One region of the Salinicola lusitanus genome, then DNA from elsewhere that is predicted to be linked to it. Evidence: predicted binding sites of a transcription regulator. Region 1 holds the regulator's gene; each other region holds the start of a gene.
What was found. The regulator sigma-54, encoded in region 1, starts transcription at its own class of promoters, with help from an activator protein. The targets are predictions, from matches to a motif close to TGGCACNNNNNTTGCTNT.
Positions count from the first base shown of each region.

Region 2: AAGT95_RS11380 (HAD-IIB family hydrolase) is a predicted target of sigma-54. The motif match lies at 3,078-3,095, and genes of this name have one in related genera.
Region 3: AAGT95_RS06935 (NCS1 family nucleobase:cation symporter-1) is a predicted target of sigma-54. The motif match lies at 3,398-3,415, and genes of this name have one in related genera.

Region 1 covers NZ_CP151919.1:4,168,936-4,174,364, reverse strand. Annotated here, with positions in the region: gene AAGT95_RS18900 (HPr family phosphocarrier protein) at 1-109, opposite strand, end outside; gene rapZ (RNase adapter RapZ) at 96-1,040, opposite strand; gene ptsN (PTS IIA-like nitrogen regulatory protein PtsN) at 1,044-1,523, opposite strand; gene hpf (ribosome hibernation-promoting factor, HPF/YfiA family) at 1,533-1,841, opposite strand; gene AAGT95_RS18880 (RNA polymerase factor sigma-54) at 1,961-3,388, opposite strand; gene lptB (LPS export ABC transporter ATP-binding protein) at 3,528-4,253, opposite strand; gene lptA (lipopolysaccharide transport periplasmic protein LptA) at 4,347-4,877, opposite strand; gene lptC (LPS export ABC transporter periplasmic protein LptC) at 4,874-5,429, opposite strand, start outside.
Region 2 covers NZ_CP151919.1:2,507,691-2,513,119, forward strand. Annotated here, with positions in the region: gene dgoD (galactonate dehydratase) at 1-990, shown strand, start outside; gene AAGT95_RS11370 (2-dehydro-3-deoxy-6-phosphogalactonate aldolase) at 1,277-1,963, shown strand; gene AAGT95_RS11375 (2-dehydro-3-deoxygalactonokinase) at 1,960-2,961, shown strand; gene AAGT95_RS11380 (HAD-IIB family hydrolase) at 3,169-4,035, shown strand; gene AAGT95_RS11385 (glycosyl transferase) at 4,105-5,325, shown strand; gene AAGT95_RS11390 (sugar phosphorylase) at 5,407-5,429, opposite strand, start outside.
Region 3 covers NZ_CP151919.1:1,515,846-1,521,274, reverse strand. Annotated here, with positions in the region: gene AAGT95_RS06955 (sodium:solute symporter family protein) at 1-1,441, opposite strand, end outside; gene AAGT95_RS06950 (hypothetical protein) at 1,438-1,656, opposite strand; gene AAGT95_RS06945 (FCD domain-containing protein) at 1,865-2,611, shown strand; gene AAGT95_RS06940 (ureidoglycolate lyase) at 2,608-3,093, opposite strand; gene AAGT95_RS06935 (NCS1 family nucleobase:cation symporter-1) at 3,466-4,905, shown strand; gene AAGT95_RS06930 (4-hydroxyproline epimerase) at 5,224-5,429, shown strand, end outside.

The DNA.
Region 1 (5,429 bases):
GATAGATCGCGACGCGTACGTCGAAGGGTTGGCAGCACTGCACCAGCTTGGTGGCGGCACGGGCATGCAGCCCGCGGCGGTTGGTCAGGCGAAGTTCACGTGTCGGCATCGCGCTCTGGGGATCCTGCGTTTCCTGTTGGTGCCGATGGCTGCGCTGCTGAGTCGCTCGAGAGAGCGGTATGAATGCCCAGCTCACGATGGCGCAGTCGAATATCGGCGTCGTCGTGGTGAAAATGGCGTGCCAGTCGCTCGATCAGATAGACCGAGCGGTGTTGGCCGCCGGTACAGCCGATGGCGACCGTCAGGTAGCTGCGATGACTGGCCAGGTAGGATGGCAACCAGCGATCGAGCCAGCCATGGATATCCTCCGCCAGGGCATGGACATCGGGGTAAGACTCCAGGAACTCGATGATCGAGGCATCGCGGCCGTCGTAGGCGCGCAGCCCGGGGTCCCAGAACGGGTTGGGCAGGCAGCGGGCGTCGAACACCATGTCGGCGTCCAGCGGCACGCCCCGTTTGAAGCCGAACGACTCGAAGGTCAGGGTCAGGCGGCCGCCGGTATGCCTGGCCACCTGTTCGCCGATCCGGGCCCGGAGGTCGTGCACCGAGAGCCCCTGGGTGTCGATGACCAGGTCGGCCACGCGGCGAATCGGCGCGAGATAGCTTTGCTCGTGATCGATGGCCTCGGCCAGGGTCATGTCATTGCCGCGGGTCAGCGGGTGACGTCGGCGAGTGGCCGAGTAGCGCTCGAGCAGGATCTTGGCGTCGGCGGTGAGATAGACGACTTGAGTATCGATGCCTCGCTCGCGTACCGCCTCCAGCAGGATGGGGAAACGCTCCAGCGATTCCGGCAGGTTGCGTGCGTCGATGCTGACCGCCACGTTGGGGCGGGAGGGCGGCGCGCTGCGCAGCTCGTCGATCAGCGGTGCCAGCAGGTTGGCCGGGAGGTTGTCGATGGCATAGTAGCCAAGATCCTCGAGCGCCTGCAGTGCGATCGATTTCCCCGAGCCCGAGCGGCCGCTGATGATGACGAGTTGCATCGCTTATCCGTCGTCGCTGTCACGGTGATGGCGGATGGCATCGACGAGCGCGTCGTACAACGCCCGCTGCGAGTCGGCCTGACGCAACTGCTGCCGAACGCTGCTCTGATTCATGATGCCGGCAACTTCCGCCAGCAGCGACAGATGCGCATCATCCGCCTCTTCCGGCACCAGCAGCACGAAAACCAGATCCACCGGCTCGCCGTCGATGGCATCGAAGTCGATGGCGTCTTCCAGGCGCATGAATCCCGCGATCGGCCCTTTGCAATGCGGACTGCGGGCATGGGGGATGGCAACGCCGTTGCCGATCCCCGTGCTGCCCAGTCGCTCGCGACCGATCAGGCGGCTGAAGACCTCATGGCTATCCAGACTGGGTGTATTCTGGGCGATGAAGGTGCTGAAGAATTCCAGCAGACGTTTTTTGCTGCCCCCCGTGACCTCGAACAGAGTTCGCTCGGGGGGCAGAATGCTTTCCAGTGTCATCATCAGGCGTCAGCGGGCGCCTGCGCCTTGGGCGCGGGCTTGTGCCTTCTCTTTGTGTTTGACCAGTTGGCGGTCGAGTTTGTCGGCCAGTGAATCGATGGCGGCATACATGTCGGTGTCGCTGGCTTCGGCGTGTAGATCGCCGCCTGCTGCGTGCAGGGTACAGGCTGCCTGCTGGCGTTCCTTCTCGACACTCAGGGTGACCTGGACATTGGTGATGTTGTCGTAGTGACGCTCCAAACGAACGAGTTTCTCTCCGACGTAGTCCCGGAGGGCGTCGGTCAGCTCGACATGGTGGCCGGTAACGTTCACTTGCATGACACACTCCTGTTGCGGCAGATGGCACTTCTGATTGTAACCCTTTTCAGGGGACTGCAAAGGCATCGTGATCGATCTGATTCGGAATGGCGAGTCTTGACGGGTTTCGGAGCCCTGTATCAGGCCAGACGCTTGCGCTCGCTGGAGGACGGAATGCCCATGGCTTCGCGATATTTGGCCACGGTGCGTCTGGCCACACTGATATCGGACTGGGCCAGCAATTCGACCAGTTTGCTGTCCGACAGCGGCTTGCGAGGGGATTCGTCGCCAATGAATTTCTTGATGCGAGCGCGGATGGCGGTACTCGAATAGCTATCGCCTTCGCCGCCCTGGCCGCCGACCTGGCTCGAGAAAAAATATTTCAGCTCGAATACGCCGCGTGGCGTGTGAATGTACTTCTGGGTCGTGACGCGGGAGATCGTCGATTCATGCATGTCGACGCTGCGGGCGATATCGGCCAGGATCAGGGGTTTCATCGCTTCTTCACCGCGCTCGAGGAACCCGATCTGGCGCGACATGATCTCTCGGCCCACCTTGAGCAGGGTATCGTTGCGACTGGAGAGACTCTTGATCAGCCAGCGGGCTTCCTGCAGGTGCTGGCGCAGGAAGGTGTTGTCATCGCTCTTGTCTGCCCGCTTGATCAGGGCGGCGTAGTCGGGCTGAATGCGCAGGCGCGGCAGGGTTTCGGCATTGAGTTCGATACGCCAGCCATCGCGAGAGGGGGTGGCAACCAGATCGGGAACCACGTAATCGTCGTGACTGGTATCAAAGCGCTGCCCCGGGCGCGGCTCCAGCGTCCGGATCAGGGCGATGACGCTGTCGAGTTCGTTCTCCTCGAGGCGCAGGCGACGCTTGAGCAGTCGCCGGTCGTTGCCGGCCAGCGCCTCGAGGAACTGGCGCACCAGGCGCTTGGCCTGGGGTAGCAGCGGCGTGTCGTCGTCCAGCGTGCCGAGTTGAAGCAGCAGGCACTCGCGCAGATTGCGAGCGCCGACGCCGGTCGGATCGAACTGCTGCAGGCGCATGAGCATGTGCTCGAGATCGGCCATGCTGACGCTCTCCCTGCGCTGCTCGCGCAGACTCGTCGCCAGCTCGTCCAGCGAGCCCACCAGGTAGCCGTCGTCGTTGACGGCGTCGATCAGGCACTCCCCGAGCGCGCGCTCGCGCTCGTCGAAATCTCCCATGGCCAGTTGCCAGAGGAGATGATCCTGGAGGGTGGTCACGGCGGCGTTGCGGTCGAAGTCCGGCGCTTCTTCGCTGGCGCTGCCCGACGAGCTGGCATGGGCGTCCTGGTAGGTATCGCTCCAGTCGCTGTCGAGGGCCAGTTCGTCGGGAATGTCACTGGCCCACTCGTCTTCCGTGGCGTCCTGAGTTTCCTGCTCCGAGTAGGGCTCTTCCATCTCCAGCATGGGGTTGGATTCGAGCGCCTGCTGGATTTCCTGGCGGAGGTCGAGCGTCGACAGCTGGAGCAGTTGAATGGCCTGCTGGAGCTGAGGCGTCATGGTCAACTGCGTGCCGACCCTGAGTTGCAGCGAGGGCTTCATGGACATGGAGAAACGATCGTCACAATCAACGGTGGAAGGCTTACGTTACTGGCTGCGGTGACGAGATGCAACGTTTCATGCAAGAAACATGCCATCGGTGCGGATGCCTGGTATGGCTGCCGATGGCATGACGGGGGAGAGGCGACTACAGGCGAAACTCGTGGCCGAGATAGACCTCGCGGACGCGCTGGTTTTCGAGAATGGCCTGGGGCCGGCCCTCGGCGATGATCTGGCCGTCGCCGACGATGTAGGCATTATCGCAGATGTCGAGCGTCTCGCGCACGTTGTGATCGGTGATCAGGACGCCGATCTCGCGGTCGCGCAGCTGGCGGATGATGCTCTTGATGTCACCGACCGAGATGGGGTCGACACCGGCGAACGGTTCGTCGAGCAGCACGAAGGCCGGCTCGGTGGCCAGGGCACGGGCGATCTCGACCCGCCGCCGCTCGCCGCCGGACAGGCTCATGCCCAGGTTGTCGCGAATGTGATCGACGTGGAAGTCGCCGAGCAGCTGTTCCAGCCGCTCGCGTCGCCCGGCACGATCCAGGTCCTTGCGCGTCTCGAGGATGGCCATGATGTTGTCGGCAACGCTCAGCTTGCGGAAGATCGAGGCTTCCTGCGGCAGATAGCCGATACCGGCTCGCGCCCGGTCGTGCATCGGTGCGCGGCTGAGATCCATGTCGTCGATATGGACGCTGCCGGCATCGGACTTGACCAGGCCGACGATCATGTAGAAGGAGGTGGTCTTGCCGGCGCCATTCGGCCCCAGCAGGCCGACAATGCTGCCTTGCCGCAGCGTCAGGCTGAAGTCGTGGACGACTCGGCGTCCCTTGTAGCTCTTGGCAAGGTTGGCGGCCGTTAGCGTTTTCATGAATACGATCCTTGTGGCTGCGCGCCGGATATGGTGTCGGCGATCACGCCCCCACGCGGCGGCTCGAGGCCGTGCCGGGTCAGGGTTTGAGCGTTACTGGGACGAGTCACGCGGCGTGAGGGTCATGCGGACGCGGCCGTCACCGCTCCCGTCGCTGTTCTGGGCGGAACGGGCCTGGACGCGTCGCGAGTCGAGATAATACTCGACATAGGCACCGTCGAAGGTGTCGCCGGCCTGATGAAGCTCCGCGTTACCGATCAGTTCCACGCGTCGTTGGGCCGCGTGATAGACCACGGTATCGCCCCAGCCCTTGACGATCTCCTGGTCGGGGGACGGCTTCTGTTCGAGGTAGGCGCGCTCGCCGCCGCCGCCCTTGGCGGTGACCAGGCTGACCTGGCCGTTGTTGCCGCGCTGGATGTCGACGCGTGCGGCCTTGAGATGCATGCTGCCTTGCTGCAGGTCGACGCCACCCGTATAGACGGCGGTGCCCTGACGGTCGTCCAGCTCGAGTTGATCGGCGGCGATCTCGATCGGTGCACTGGCATCGCTTTCCAGCGCGATGGTTGGAAAACTGGTGAAACCCAGCGCGGTCAGCACCAGGAGTTGGCCGATTTCTCGCCTCATGATCCTTGATCCTCAGATTGCTGTGGCAGGCGCCCCTGCACGTTGTCGGTCAAACGCATACGATCTTCGTTGATCCAGGCATCGAAGCGATCCCCGCGCATGGTCTGATTATGCTGGCGCAACACGGAGGGTGTGTCACTCCAGGCGTGGGCCTCGCGGTTGTCGTAGTGCAGCGTCTGCGTTTCCAGGCTCCACGCCTGCTCTGGCTGAACCAGGCGGGCGTCGCCCTCTAGCGTCAACTGCTCTCCGCTGCGGCTCAGTTGCCCCGTCTGACTGGTCACCTGCCACTGGCGTTGCTGGTCGTCGGTCAGGTAGCCGTGGGGCGCCTCGGTGCGGATGATGTCGTCGGAGGGCGTGTGCACCAGGCGTGGCGTTTCCAGCCGCTGATAGGCGCGCCCCCGTTCGTCGAAGCGCGTCATGCTGGCATCCTCGAGATAGTAGTCGGGCTCGCCGACCGTATTGCCGATGACGGGCTCCTGACCGTTCTCGCCGCGCTGGTCCAGGTAGGTCAGACCGCCCCCCAGGACCAGCAACAGGACCAGCAGGCCGAGG
Region 2 (5,429 bases), 1.7 Mb from region 1:
GGCCAGGACCCGCGCCGTATCGAGCACTTGTGGAACATCCTCTATCGCGCGGGGTTCTATCGTGGCGGGCCGATCCTGATGAGTGCCATCGCCGGTATCGACCAGGCGCTATGGGATCTCAAGGGCCGCGATCTCGGCGTGCCGGTGCACCAACTGCTGGGCGGAGCCTGTCGCGACAGGATGCGGATGTACGCCTGGACCGGGGGCGACAGGCCCAGCGATGTGGGCGCGGGCGCCAAGGCGCTGGTCGATAAAGGCTTTACCGCGTTCAAGATGAACGGCACCGCCGAGATGGCGATCGTCGACTCTCATGCCAAGGTGGACGAGGCGGTCGCCCGTGTCGCCGAGGCCCGCGACGCCGTGGGGCCGGATGTCGGTATCGGCATCGACTTCCACGGTCGCGTCCATCGCCCCATGGCCAAGGCGCTGCTGCGGGAGCTGGAACCGTATCATCCGATGTTCGTCGAGGAGCCGGTGCTGCCGGAACACCTGCCCAGCCTCAAGCATATCGCCGGCGGCCTCGGCTACCCCATCGCCACCGGGGAGCGGTTGCACACCCGCTACCAGTTTCGCGATCTGCTGGTCGAAGGCATGGTCGACATCGTCCAGCCCGATCTGTCCCACTGCGGCGGTATCAGCGAGGGCATGAAGATCGCCACGCTGGCCTCCTGCTTCGATGTGGCGCTGGCCCCTCACTGCCCGCTGGGACCGTTGACGTTGGCGGCTTCTCTACACGTCGATGCCGTCAGCCACAACGCCTTCATCCAGGAGCAGAGCATGGGCATCCACTACAATCGGGACAACGACGTGCTCGATTACCTGGTGGACAAGAACGCCCTGGCCATCGAGGACGGCTACTGTGCGATCCCTCAGGGCCCGGGGTTGGGGGTCGAGATCGACGAAGCGTTCGTCGAGGAGCGTTCCAAGGTCGGTCACCGCTGGCGTAACCCCGTCTGGACCCATGAAGATGGTTCCGTCGCGGAATGGTAACGGCACACTCGATAGCCGCCTGCGCGAGTGAATCGCCGTGTTGCCCGGTGCGCGAACTCCTCACATATACCCCATATGCTCCGGGTTCTGTGCGCCGGGCGCCTTGCGCTTCAGCTCGCTCGGCTGGCTCTCGAGCGCACCGTACTGGGCGCTCAGCCGTCTTTGTTCGCCGACGCAGAGCCTCCAGGAAAATGTGGTCCGGCTGGCTCTCGAGCGCTACATGCTGATGCTCTGCTGGCTGCGCTCCAACGCGCGGCCCTAGACTGGCCGAAACGAGGAGAGAGAAATGAACGAGACACGCAAATTCGCCCTGGAGGCGGCGCTGCGCGAACGGCCGTTGGTGGCGATCCTGCGCGGGATCACGCCGGAAGAGATCGACGCCGTGTTCGACGCGCTGGTGGCGGCGGGGTTCAAGCTGATCGAGATCCCGCTCAACTCCCCGCGGGCGTGGGACAGCATCGCCGCGATCGCCAGGCGCTGTCCGGACGATGTCGTGATCGGGGCGGGCACGGTGCTGGACCCGATGCACGCCGAGCGGCTGGCCGATCTCGATGCGCCGCTGTTGATCACACCCAATACCGACCCGGAGGTGATTCGGGCCGGTGTCGAGCACGGCCTGGCACCGATGATCGGCTGCATGACGCCAAGCGAGGCGCTGGCCGCGGCCAAGGCCGGGGCGACGGCGCTCAAGCTGTTCCCGGCGGCACGCCTGGGCACGGGCTACTTCAAGGATATCAGTGCGATCCTGCCCAAGGGCCTGCCGGTGCTGGCGGTCGGCGGCATCGACAAGAGCAACATGAGCGAGTGGCACGCCTTCGGGGTGGCCGGCTTCGGCTTCGGCAGCAACCTCTACAAGCCGGGACGCAAGGCGGCGGAAGTCGGCGAGATCGCGGCCGAGCTGGTCGCGGAGTGGCGTCGGCTGCTCGAAGTCGCGCACCACGCGGAGCAGATGGAACGCGAGGCGGACGCATGAGTGGCGAGGCACCGGCGCGCCTGATCGTCATCGACTGGGGAACCAGCAACTTCCGCGCCTTTCTGGTCGACACCGCCAGCGGCGAGGTGCTGGACAGCCGGCGGTCGGCCTCCGGCCTGCGCGCGCTGACTCAAAGCGAATTCCCCCACTACTGCGCGTCGCAGACCGACGACTGGCGGGAGGGCGGCGGCGCGGCTTCAGGCGCTAAGGGCGCGGCTTCGGGCGTTGAAGGCGCGGCTTTGGGTGCTGAAGGCGCGGCTTCGGGCGCTAAAAAAATCCCGGTCTACCTGGCCGGCATGGTCGGTTCCGCGCGGGGCTGGCACGAGGCGCCGCAGCTGGAACTCCCGGTCTCCGCCGCCGATCTGGCCCAGAACGTGGTCGCCGCGCCGGGCCTCGACAACGTCTGGATCGTGCCGGGGGTCAAGCAGGTGACCCCGGCCCACGTCGACGTGATGCGGGGGGAGGAGGTTCAGGCCTTTGGCGCCCTGGCGCTTGCTGGCGCGGACGGTGGCGACTGCTGCCTGCCGGGCACCCACAGCAAGTGGGCGCGCCTCGATGCCGGCCGCATGACGGCGTTTACCACCATGATGACCGGCGAGCTCTACCACGCGGTGCGTTTCCACACCCTGCCGGGAGAGCCGGCCCGTGAAGACGCGCCGTTCGACGAGGGCGCGTTTCGCCTCGGCGTTTCCCGCGCCGGCTGCCCCGGGGGCGTGATGCATGCTCTGTTCGAAGCCCGCAGCCGCCATCTCTACGCCGGGCTCGAATCGCCGCAGATCGGCAGCTTTCTTTCCGGCGTCTTGATCGGCGAGGAGGTAAGGGCCATGCAAGCGGCTCGTCGCGAACTCGACAAGGTGTATCTCGTCGGTGCCGACTCGCTGCGGCAGAGTTATACCCTGGCGCTGGAGGCCGCCGGGATCGCGGTCGAGGCGATCGATAGCGACCGTGCGACCCTGGCCGGCGTCATCGCGATCGCGGCAAGACACGCCCGCTACTGACACCCCCGTGTCGCGAGCCGCCAGTGCGCCAAAATGGTGCGCTGGCCCCCGCGCCCGTGGGCCGGCAGCACCGCCGAGGAGCCGTATCCGGCTCCCATGGCGCGAGCCGTCGTGTTTGGCATGATACGTGCTACCTTCACCTATACGACTGCCGACAAGCAGCCGATCGCGTACGACATGACGAGGTGATGCGATGCGGGTGAAGCCATGACACAGCCGACCTTGAACAAGCCACCGTTGCTGGTGTTCACCGATCTCGACGGGTCGTTGCTGGACCACGATACCTACGACTGGCAGCCTGCCGCTTCGTGGCTGCAGCGTCTCGAGCAGCGGGCGATCCCGGTCATCCCCACCACCAGCAAGACCCGTGCCGAACTGCTGGCACTCCGCCAGGAGCTGGGGCTGGAGCAGACACCCTTCATCGCCGAGAACGGCGCCGTAATCGGCCTGCCGCCAGCCTGGCAGCATGCGCGACTGGATCGTGACCCGGCCTCGCCGGACGGCCTGGTGGTCAAGACCCCGAGCATGGATGTCGACTTCATCCGACGCCGTCTGGATGTGGTGCGCGAGCGCCATGGCCTGCGCTTCCGCCGAATGGGGGAGATGGAGCTGGCCGAGGTTCGGGAGCTCACGGGGCTCAGTGCTGTCGCTGCCGAGCAGGCGATGAGTCGGGAAGGGAGCGAACCGCTGGTGTGGGAGGACGACGACACTAAACTGCAAGCTTTGCATGAGACCCTGCGCGTCGATGGCCTGCGCCTGACCCGAGGCGGCCGGTTCTGGCATGTCATGGGCGCGGTCGACAAGGGGCAGGCCGCCGAATGGCTGCTGGCCCGGTTCGAGTCGTTACGTGGCTATCGGCCGAGGACGCTGGGTCTCGGTGATGGGCCCAACGATCTGGCGCTGCTGTCGACGACGGACATGGCCGTCATCATTGCCGCCCATCATGGCCAGCCGATGACCCTGGAGAGTGCCCGGGTCTATCGAACGCAAGCGCGAGGACCGGCCGGTTGGTCGGAGGGTGTCGCGCATTGGCTGGCCCAGGAGCCGGGATGGGAGAGTGGCGAGCCGCAGTAGTCGAAGATATCGACCTGATGACAGGCGTCACGGATCGACGCCAAAACGACAATACGAAGAGGGTACTTCATGAGTGATTTTTATCAGAACGGTATCATTACCAATTTCCACAACCTGACGCGGCGCTCGGTGGAAGCCCTGGAGAACGATCTCAAACGGTTCTCCCGCACTCGGCCGATGGGGCTGATTCTGCCATCGCTCTACTCCGAGCTGGAGGGTCCGGCGCTCTCGCACATCGTCGACGAACTGTGCAAGGTGCCTTATCTCAGCGAAATCGTCATCGGTCTCGATCGCGCCGATCGCGAGCAGTTTCTCAAGGCACGGGAGTTTTTCTCGCGCCTGCCTCAGCACCACCGCATCCTGTGGAACGACGGCCCACGACTCCAGGCCCTCCAGCAGGAGCTGGCGCAGGAGAATCTGGCGCCCCTGGAGCCGGGCAAGGGCTGCAACGTCTGGTACTGCTCCGGTTACGTCCGCGCATCCGGCAAGGCCGAGGCGGTCGCGCTCCACGACTGCGATATCGTCACCTACGACCGCGGCCTCCTGGCGCGGTTGATCTACCCGGTGGCCAACCCGCGCTTCCACTACGAGTTCTGCAAGGGCTACTACTCCCGAATCGCCTCCGGCAAGCTCAACGGCCGGGTGGCGCGGTTGATGGTCACGCCGCTGATCCGGGCCTTCAAGATGATCTACGGGCCGCTGCCTTATCTCGACTATCTCGACAGCTACCGCTACCCGCTATCCGGCGAATTCTCCATGCGCGCCGACGTGCTCGACGGCATTCGCATTCCCAGCGACTGGGGCCTGGAGATCGGCGTGCTCTCCGAGGTTCACCGGAACTTCTCGACCAAGCGCCTGTGCCAGGTGGATATCGCCGACGCCTACGACCACAAGCATCAGCCGGTCTCCGAGGAGGACCCCAGCGGCGGGCTCAACCGGATGAGCATGGACATCGCCAAGGCGATGTATCGCAAACTGGCGACGCTCGGTGTGGAGATGAGCGTCGAGAGCTTCCGTACGGTCAAGGCCACCTACTATCGCGTGGCGCTGGACCTGATCGAGGCCTACGACCACGATGCCGCCATGAACGGGCTCAAACTGGACCGCCACAGTGAAGAGGCCGCCGTGGAGCTGTTCGCCGACAATATCATGCAGGCTGGCGCCGCCTTCTTCGAATCCCCGCGGGACAAGCCTTTCATTCCCAGCTGGAACCGGGTCCAGGCGGCGATTCCCGACCTCCAGGACCGGCTGTTCGAAGCGGTGGAGCTGGATAACGCAGGAGAGGTGTAGGCGGGATGCGTGCGCTTGCCGGGAGTTGGGCCACGGCCGGCGAGAGTCGAACCGACTCTCACCGGCCATCGCGGGAACCGCTCAGGGCTGGACCAGCCACAGGC
Region 3 (5,429 bases), 2.1 Mb from region 1:
CGGTGGTCGCCCCGGCTCCGTCACGGGCGGGCTGAGTGATCAGGCTGACGACGATCAGCGTCAGCACATTGGCGACGAAGCCCCAGGCGGGAGCGACGATGCCCCACGGCGTACCGATGACATAGGAGAACAGCAGCGCGGTGACCAGTCCGACGATCAGCGCGGCGATCGCTCCCTGCTTGGTCGCCTTCGACCAGAACAAGGCGGCGATCATCAGCGGGAAGAACTGGATCACACCGCTGTAGGTATTCGCCAGAATCGTCCAGAGGAAGGTCGGCTTGGTCAGCGCCGCCGCATAGGCGATCACGCAAGTGATCAGCACGAACGCGCGGGAGACGGCGATGATCCGGGATTCCGATGGACGCCTCTTGACCAATCGCAGATAGAGATCCTGCGCCACTGTCACCCCCTGGGAGTGGGCGAGGCTGTTGATCGTCGAGAGCGATGCGGCGATACCGCCGGCGCCCAGGATGGCGATGGTCCAGAGGGGGGCGTAGTCGCCGATCAGCGAGATCAGTGCCGTATCGGGGCTCGCCAGGGAGGGAATCAGGATGGCGGCGGCGAGCGCCCCCAGCACGACGGGTAACTGGCTGGGCACCGAGGCCAGGGTGATCAGCGAACCGACGCGACGGGCATCCCGCGCGGAGCGCGCGGCGACCATCCGCATGTAGAGATGCGGCCACATGTATCCGCCGAGCCCGATGACCCAGGTCTGGGACAGGAAGTATCCCCACTCGAGATTCTTCGGTCCGGGCAGGGTCAACAATTCGGGAACGCGCGAACGCGCCGCCTCGAAGAAGCTGCCGAACCCGCCGAAGGCATCGAAGAGGATCATGCCGACGACGAACCAGATGCTGGTCACGAAGACGATGCCGAGCAGGACGTCGGTCCAGGCGACGGAAGTCATGCCACCGAAGTAGATGAACAGTGCGCAGATCGCCACGGCGATCAGCGCACCCAGCCAGAACGGTACCAGGCCGTCAGTGAAGATATCGAAGATCAACCCGACGCCAACCACCTGAATGGTGATGTAGGGGATCATGCAGACCGTGCCCACGAGCCCGACGAGAAGCCCCAGCAACCGGCTGTCGAACCGGTGCGCGAAGAAGTCGGCTTGGGTCACGAACCGGTGGCGCTGCCCCAGCGCCTGCATGCGGGGCGCGATGAAATAGAAGACGAGACCCGAGATCGCGGTCGACGTGAACGCGAAGATCCAGCCGATCCCCTTGGCATAGACCTCCGCCACCGCACCGAGAAACAGCGACGAGCTGTACCAGGTCGCCATCGATGTGAAGAAAAGCACCACCGGCCCCATGCCCCGCGAGCCGAGAAAGTACTCGTTGACGCTGAGCGCCTGTTTCGCCTTGCGGCTGAACGCGGGCGCGAGGCCGACCCCCAGCGTCAGGATGAGAACGATGGAAATGCCAATCAACGCCGTCATGATTCGCCCTCCCCTTCCAGGGAGGACACGCGGCTATGCAACACCATCAGGATCCATAGCAGCAGCGGTACCGACCCGCACCACAGCAGGAAGAACGGAATCCCCAGCGGCGATGGGGTGACGCGATTGGCAAGAATGACGATCGGTGTGGCGGTCATGGCGATGATGATTGCCATCAGCAACCACAGGATACGTTGCGTTCGAGAGCGGGACATGAACAGGGCCTTTGTTGATGTTGTCTTCTAACCACTCAACATATAATACATGTTGCTGCGACTTATAATACATCAGCGTAAGCAACGCAACGCCGTGGAGGGTCTATCCGGCAACCCAGCCGCCTGGGCCGATAGCCGCCCAAACCTGTATGACATCTCTGAAAGACGCTACACTGCGGGTAATGCACGAATGGAGATAAGAGGGGTTATGGAAGGGATCGATTTCTTCGCTGGTGGCGGATCGCGCCTTTACCGACAAGTGGGCGAACACCTGCTCGCTCGCTTGAATGCTGGCGAGTTTGCCAACAGCGGCCGGTTGCCTTCGGAAAAGAACCTGTGCGAGGCCTACGATGTCAGCCGTACCGTGATCCGCGAGGCGCTCATCATGCTCGAGGTCAAGGGCAAGGTGGAGATCCGCAAGGGCTCAGGCGTTCATGTGGTAGAGGGTGGCGATTCCAACGAGGATCTCGGCCACGACATAGGACCTTTCGAGCTGCTACAGGCGCGCCAGGTTCTCGAGGGCAGCATCGCCCGGCTCGCCGCCCGCACGGCGGGTCCACGCGATATCGCTCGCCTGGAGGCCGCCCTGGCGCTGGAAACCCAGGAGTTCGAGCAAGGGATCTACCAGGGCCAGGGGGATTTCGAGTTTCATCTAGGGGTCGCCGAGGCCACGCAGAACAGCCTGCTGATCGCCACGGTCCATCAGCTCTGGAAATATCGGGAAAAATCACCGATGTGGCAGAAGCTGCAGTCTCATATCGAGAACAAGCAACAACTCAACTACTGGGTGCCGGACCACCGACGGATCCTCGACGCACTCTCCCGGCGCGATCCGACACTGGCCGAGAGCAGCATGAGCGAGCATCTCGAGCATGTGCGGGAGATGCTTTTCGAACTTTCCGACATCGACCGACCCGACATGGATCGCCAGTTCTTCGCGCCACCGACTCGCTAAGGCAGCACGACCCGAATCCCTATCTCGCGCTCGTCGAGGTTGTCGGCGCCACCGCGATCGACGACCAGAAACTCCCCCTCTTTCTCCAGTACCGAATGGATCGCGTGCCAGGTGCCGGCCCGGTAGTTGACCCCCTGGTGGCCGTCGGTGACGAAGGCGCGAATCGTGTTCGGATCGATATCGTCGCCCGGCGGCGCCACGACCACGATGAAGCGTTCTTCATGCAGCGGCATGAATGCCTGGCTGCCCAGCGGGTGGCGCTCGAGCAGCTCGATCTCCAGCGGCAGCGTCACCGGCTGGCTGACGAAGATGCTGATCAGCGGGGGCGTCGCGGCGTCACGGATCTCGACCCTGGCCAGCGCATGGTGGCGTTGGGTGCGCCCACCGTTGATCGGAAACGACTCGCTGCCACGCGAGTCGAGCACCTCGCCGAACGCGGCGAAGGCCGCCGGGGTCAGCTTCCGAGCTTTCAATTCCAGCATCGCTTATGTCTCCTCTGTTATCGTGTCGTCCACCAAGCGCAACCCATCGTATACAAAAAGTGTCGCACGAACTGCACCCGGGTGGTGCAGGACGGTCGCAGACCGTGCATTGAGCGTGCGTTTTCGACCGCCTCGATCGCGATGCCGCTCCATCATGGTTGCGGGCCAGCCCAGCGCTGTTCTCGAGTCGCCGAGCACCGATCTATCCGGACGAGCCTAAAGACTTGAGCATGGGGCAGTTTCCTCGAGGTCATCCATGATCGCCTGGCGATGAGGCTCTCCGACTATTCTTCAATGGCGAACATGGCACGCATCTTGTATACAAAAAATGCGGATCACAATCACAACACGGCCCCGCGGAGGGCGTTCGCCATGCCTCAGCAACCGCATCACTCATCACACCAGTACAGTAACCGGCTGCACAATGCCGATCTTGCGCCGACGCAACAGAACTGGAACTGGTACAACATTCTCGCCTTCTGGCTTTCCGACGTGCACAGCGTCGGCGGCTACGTGGTCGCTGCCAGCCTGTTCGCGCTGGGGCTGGCCGGCTGGCAGGTACTGATCTCGCTGCTGGTGGGTATCTGCATCGTGCAGATCTTCGCCAACCTGATGGCGAGACCGAGCCAGAAGGCCGCGGTCCCCTTTCCGGTGATCTGCCGGCTCTCGTTCGGCGTATTCGGCGCCAATATCCCGGCGATGATTCGCGGCCTGATCGCCGTGGTGTGGTACGGCATCCAGACCTTTCTCGCCTCCAACGCGCTGACGATCGTGCTACTACGGCTCTTCCCCGGCATGGAGTCGCTGGCCGGCCCCAGTTTCCTGGGGCTCTCCTATCTTGGCTGGATCAGCTTCATGCTGCTGTGGTGCCTGCAAGCGATCGTCTTCTGGCACGGCATGGATTCGATCCGGCGCTTCATCGACTGGAGCGGCCCGGCGGTCTACGTGGTGATGTTCGTGCTGGCGGCGTGGCTGGTGTGGCAGGCGGGCTGGTCCAACATCAGCTTCACCCTCAGCGACATCCAGCTCTCCCCCGGCGAGCAGTTGTGGCAGATGGTGATTGCCGCGGCCATCGTGGCCGGCTACTTCGCCGGCCCGACGCTCAACTTCGGCGACTTCACCCGATACGCCCGCAGCTTCGAGGACGTCAAGCGCGGCAACTTCTGGGGCCTGCCGGTCAACTTCCTGGTCTTCTCCGCCACCACCGTGATGATGGTCTCGGCGACCCTGCCGGTGTTCGGTGAGATGATCGACGACCCGATCCAGACCGTGGCGCGACTCGACAACACCTTCATCGCCCTGCTCGGTGCCGCGACCTTCGTCACCACCACCATCGGGATCAACATCGTCGCCAACTTCGTCGCTCCGGCGTTCGACTTCTCCAACATGGCGCCCAGCAAGATCAGCTTCCGGACCGGCGGCTTCATCGCTGCGGTGGGCTCGATCTTCCTCACCCCGTGGAACCTGTTCAGCAATCCGGAGATCATCCACTACACCGTGGATCTGCTGGCGGCGGCCATCGGCCCGCTCTACGGCATCCTGATCATGGACTACTACCGCATTCGCCGCGGGCGGATCGACGTCGATGCACTGTTCAGCGTCGACCCCAACGGCCCCTACTGGTACCGCAACGGCTTCAATCCGGCGGCGGTGAAGGCCGTCGTCGCCGCGTCGCTGATCGGCATCATGATCAACTTCCTGCCGCTGGGCGATCTCGGCCACTTCTCGGTGTTCATCGGCGGCGCGCTCGGCGCCACCTTCTACGCCATGGGCATGCGCCGCGCCACCGCAGCGGCAGCGGTCGCCTCCTGACCCCAGTGCCCCGGCGGCTGGCCGCCGGGGCACTGCCGGCTATCTCTCTTGACCCTCTCCATATCGGTCGTCGGTAGCTGACACCCCGCTGCCTCATGCCTAGGCCTTGCGCCCTTCTTCCGTGTCACGGCCGTGGACGCACGACTCCCCTCCGCCGCCTTGTGACAGGATCATCCGCCCCCGACTTCCCGCCCGCTTTCCTTATCCCCTCAAAGATTGTATAAAATCTACAATAGTGAAATCAGCCGCGCGCCTCGATGCCCGTCGGCCGCCACTCCAGCCCGCCCAGACCACGCCCAGATCAGAGGGGAAACCCCCATGCAGCGTATCCATGTCATCGATTCCCACACCGGCGGCGAGCCGACCCGGCTGGTGATGTCGGGCTTCCCGGCGCTGACCGGCGACATGGCCGCCCAGCGCGATCTGCTGCGCGAGCACCACGATCGATGGCGGCGGGCCTGTCTGCTCGAGCCGCGGGGCAACGACGTGCTGGTGGGGGCGCTCTACTGCGAGCCGGTCTCGCC